Regions from separate parts of the Microbacterium sp. ABR10 genome, predicted to be linked through region 1. Evidence: predicted binding sites of a transcription regulator. Region 1 holds the regulator's gene; the other holds the start of a gene.
The links. The regulator HrcA, encoded in region 1, represses chaperone genes, less so after heat shock. The targets are predictions, from matches to a motif close to TTNGCACTCGNNNNNNNCGAGTGCNAA.

Region 1 (2,199 bases):
GCACAGCCACGTCGCGGGCCTGCGCTGGTGGAACGTGAAGCACCCGGCGGCGTACGCGCAGCGGATGGCGGCCGGAGAATCGCCGGCCGCGGGTCGGGAGCGCCCCGACGAGACGGCACGACGCCTCGAATCGGTGCTGCTGCGCAGTCGTATCCGCGAGGGCCTGGCGGTGTCGGAGCTGCTCGGCGAGGGGCGAAAGGCCGTGGCATCCCTCATCGCCGACGGTCTCGTCGAGGGCGCGGATGCCGTGCGCGGGCGCATCGTGCTCACCCGCCGCGGGCGTCTGTTGGCGGATGCCGTGGTGCGGGCGCTCACCGCCTGACGGCGCACCGCGCGTTCCGGAGGACATGCCGCGCCTCGGGGAAGCTGCGACAAACGCGATCGCGAGGCAGAAACGCGCCGTCGAGCCGTTTCCTCCACGCCAGGGCGTTACTCGCAGCGCCCGCACCGGTGCCGGCGTTCGACGGACCGGGAGACGGCATCCGCGAGCCCCCCGACGCAGTGTCGTGCCGATCCCGTAGAATTGGCACTCAATCGAGCCGAGTGCCAAACGGGAGGAGCAGCGCATGGTGTCGGAACGCGGCCTTCAGGTGCTCCGCGCGATCGTGCAGGACTACGTCGACACCCGTGAGCCCGTCGGAAGTAAGGCGATCGTCGACCGCCACGCCTTCGGGGTGTCAGCGGCGACCATCCGCAACGACATGGCCCTGCTCGAAGACGAAGACCTCATCGTCGCTCCGCACACCTCGTCGGGGCGCGTGCCCACCGACAAGGGTTATCGCGTGTTCGTCGACCATCTCGCCGAGCTCCGTCCGCTTTCGAGCGCGCAGCGCAGCGCCATCACCTCCTTCCTCGATCAGGCGGGCGACCTCGACGACCTCCTCGCGCGCACCGTGCGGGCCCTTACGCAGCTGACGGGCCAGGTCGCGATCGTCCAATACCCGTCGTTCGCGCGGGCCAACGTCTCGCACGTCGAGCTCGTCGCTCTCGGCGGTCCCCGGGTGCTCGTCATCCTCGTCACCGACACCGGCCGGGTCTCGCAGCGCATCGCGCTCGTACCGGCCGAGCCCACCGAGGCCGACATCGTCCAGCTTCGTGCCCGCGTGAGCGCCGTGCTCGTGGGCCGCAGCGTCGCCGAGTGCGTGCAGCGCGTCGGTGATGCGACGGCCGACGCACCGCGACCGGGTGTCCTGATCGAGGCCATCGCCGACGCCGTGCTGCGGGTGGTCGGCGAAGAACTCGAGGAGTTCCGCCAGGACCGCCTCGTCATGGCCGGTGCCGCGACTCTCGCCAAGCGCGAGCAGGACTTCCGCGGCAGCATCTATCCACTACTCGAGGCCATCGAAGAGCAGGTCACACTCCTGCGACTCATGACCGAGATGGTGGCCGACGAGAAGGGGCTGTCGGCGAGCATCGGTCGCGAGAACGAGCCGTTCGGCCTCGTCGAGGCCTCGGTGCTGGCGAGCCGCTACGACGGCTCCACCGGTGGCGCACGCGTGGGCCTCCTCGGCCCGATGCGCATGGACTACTCATCGAATCTGGCGGCGGTCCGCGCCGTCGCGCATTATCTGACCCGCATGCTCGAAGACGACGACAGCGCACGCTGACGAGCATCACCCGAACGACCCCGCGAGAGCGGGCAGGAAGGCGACTGTGGCTGACCACTACGAGGTCCTGGGCGTCGAACGCGACGCCAGCCCGGAAGACATCAAGAAGGCGTACCGACGTCTCGCGCGCCAGCTTCACCCCGATGTGAACCCCGGCGACGATGCGTCGGAGCGCTTCAAGCTCGTGACCCACGCCTACGACGTGCTCAGCGACCCCGAGCAGCGTCGCCGCTACGACATGGGCGGCGATCAGAGCCCGTTCGGCGGCGGGGGCGCGGCCGGTTTCGGCGGGTTCAGTGACATCTTCGAGACCTTCTTCGGCGCGGGCCAGAGCAGCGGGGGCCGCGGTCCCCGCCCGCGGTCGCGTCGGGAGCGGGGTCAGGACGCCCTGGTGCGCGTGACGCTCGAGCTCGGCGATGTCGTCTTCGGCGCCCACCGCGATCTCGAGGTCGACACGGCCGTGCTGTGCGAGACCTGTCAGGGCTCGTGCACCCAGCCGGGCACGAGCGAGGTCACCTGCGACATCTGCCACGGCTCCGGACACGTGCAGCGCACCGTCCGAAGCCTCCTCGGAAACGTCGTCACCAGCGCT
Region 2 (2,199 bases), 1.1 Mb from region 1:
GCGGTGCCGATCACCCACCCCACGACGAGGGCGTAGAGGTCCTGCGGCGAGAAGCGCCGGTCTCCGGCCACGATGGGCACGTCATCGCCGATACGGCGCTTGAACTCGCGCACCAGACGCTCCGGCTGGGCAGTGCCCCGACGCTCCGCGGCGTCACCGAACAGCAGTCCGCTGTCCGAGACGAAGACGGTCGTCGGAGTGCTGTCGGCGTTGCGCCCTAGCGGCAGCGATGCTGCCAGCAGCGCCCCGTCCGGCGCGGAGCGCGCAGTCGCTGCCGCAGTCCTGCTCGTCCCGACATCAATCGCCAAGAAGTACGGCGTAGCCATGTGTTCGACCCCCCGGGGGCGCACAGAAGCGCCGCATGGCACCCCTGAATCCCCCGACTCTCCGAGCTCGACGACGAGCCCGCTTGTGTTCCACCGACCCATGCCCCCTGCATGTGTCGACGCTGTGCCTGAAGTGTTGCACACCCGTAAACAGGATGAAAGGGCAGGTGAGATGGGTATGACTCATGGCGTAAAGGTGCAATACTTCGCGCCGCTCCGGCGCACGCTCGCCGCAGTCTGCGCGTTGGGGCCGATCAGATCGTCTCGCGTCTCGAACGCCCCAATCGGCGACACGTTGGCACTCGCATTGCACGAGTGCCAACCCTTCTCTAGACTCTGGTTAGCACTCTCCCCGCGTGAGTGCTGACAAGTCTTCTGTAACGAGAAAGAGGTAGACCGTGTCGGTTTCCATCAAGCCGCTCGAGGACCGGATCGTCATCAAGCAGGTCGAGGCTGAGCAGACCACCGCGAGTGGTCTCGTCATCCCCGATACCGCCAAAGAGAAGCCGCAGGAGGGCGAAGTCGTCGCCGTCGGCCCCGGCCGCATCGACGACAACGGCAACCGTGTCCCCCTCGACGTCGCCGTCGGTGACCGCGTGCTCTACAGCAAGTACGGCGGCACCGAGGTCAAGTTCGGCGCCGACGAGTACCTGGTGCTCTCGGCTCGCGACGTCCTGGCGGTCGTCGTCCGCTGATCGCGTGACCCTGACGAAGACCCCGGATGCCATGGCATCCGGGGTCTTCGTCGTTCGATCGGCCCGCGCGGCTCGTCGTTCGCCTGCGGGGATGGCAGGAAAGCGGGGCTCGACGGCGGCCCCCGCCTCGACGCCGCGCATAGGCTGAGAAAGTGACCGCCGCCCCTCCCGCTCCCGCCGGCGGGAGCACCCGCGGTGCGCTGTACGCGCTGAGTGCCTACCTGCTCTGGGGCGTCCTGCCGATCTACTTCCTGCAGCTCCAGCCGACCGACCCCTTCGAGGTCGTGGCGTGGCGCATCATCCTGGCCTTCGCGTTCTGCCTGCTGCTGCTCACCGTGTTGCGCGCGTGGCGGCCCTTCCTGGCGATCGTGCGGCAGCCCCGACTGATGGCGCTCACCGCCCTCGCCGGCGTGCTCATCTACGTCAACTGGCAGACCTACCTGATCGGGGCGCTGACCGGGCACGTCATCGAGACGAGCCTCGGCTACTTCACCAACCCGATCGTCACGGTCCTGCTCGGTGTCATCGTGCTGCGCGAGCGGCTGCGCGTCCTCCCGTGGATCGCGGTGGGCATCGCGGTCGTCGCGGTCGTCGTCATCGTCGTCGGCTACGGCTCCTTCCCGTGGATCGCCCTGACGCTGGCGTTCTCGTTCGGGTTCTACGGTCTGGTGAAGAAGCAGATCGGCCCGTCGGTGGATGCCGTGAGCGGTCTGACCCTCGAGTCGCTGTGGCTCCTGCCGGTTGCCGCGATCCAGCTGGTGTTCGTCGCGAACATCTCGGGGATCACGCTGGGCACCGTCGGAGTGCTCCACACGGTGCTCCTCCTCTCGGCCGGCGTCGTGACGGCCATTCCGCTGCTGCTGTTCGCGTCGGGCGCCCGGCGGGTGCCGCTGACGGTGATCGGGCTGCTGCAATTCGTGGCGCCCGTCATCCAGTTCGTCATCGGGGTCTGGGTGCTCCACGAGCCGATGACCCTCGAGCGCTGGCTCGGCTTCGCCCTGGTCTGGGTGGCGCTGGTGCTCTTGAGTGCCGATTCGATCGTGGCCTCGCGGCGTCACCGTCGCGCGGTGGCCGATGTCGCCGAGCCGGTGTGAGTCCCGCGATTTCTGCGTTTACCGGCTGTATCCGTCCGTTCTCGTTGCGGCGCGGCCGACCGTTATGCGCCCGTGACCGCGGGG

Region 2: a site for HrcA is predicted at 622-648, ahead of groES (co-chaperone GroES). Genes of this name have one in related genera too.

Annotation. Positions count from the first base shown of each region.
Region 1 covers NZ_CM173821.1:1,774,096-1,776,294, reverse strand. Annotated here, with positions in the region: gene hemW (radical SAM family heme chaperone HemW) at 1-322, shown strand, start outside; gene hrcA (heat-inducible transcriptional repressor HrcA) at 567-1,607, shown strand; gene dnaJ (molecular chaperone DnaJ) at 1,654-2,199, shown strand, end outside.
Region 2 covers NZ_CM173821.1:694,741-696,939, forward strand. Annotated here, with positions in the region: gene ACXKZF_RS03125 (Hsp70 family protein) at 1-326, opposite strand, end outside; gene groES (co-chaperone GroES) at 725-1,021, shown strand; gene rarD (EamA family transporter RarD) at 1,174-2,115, shown strand.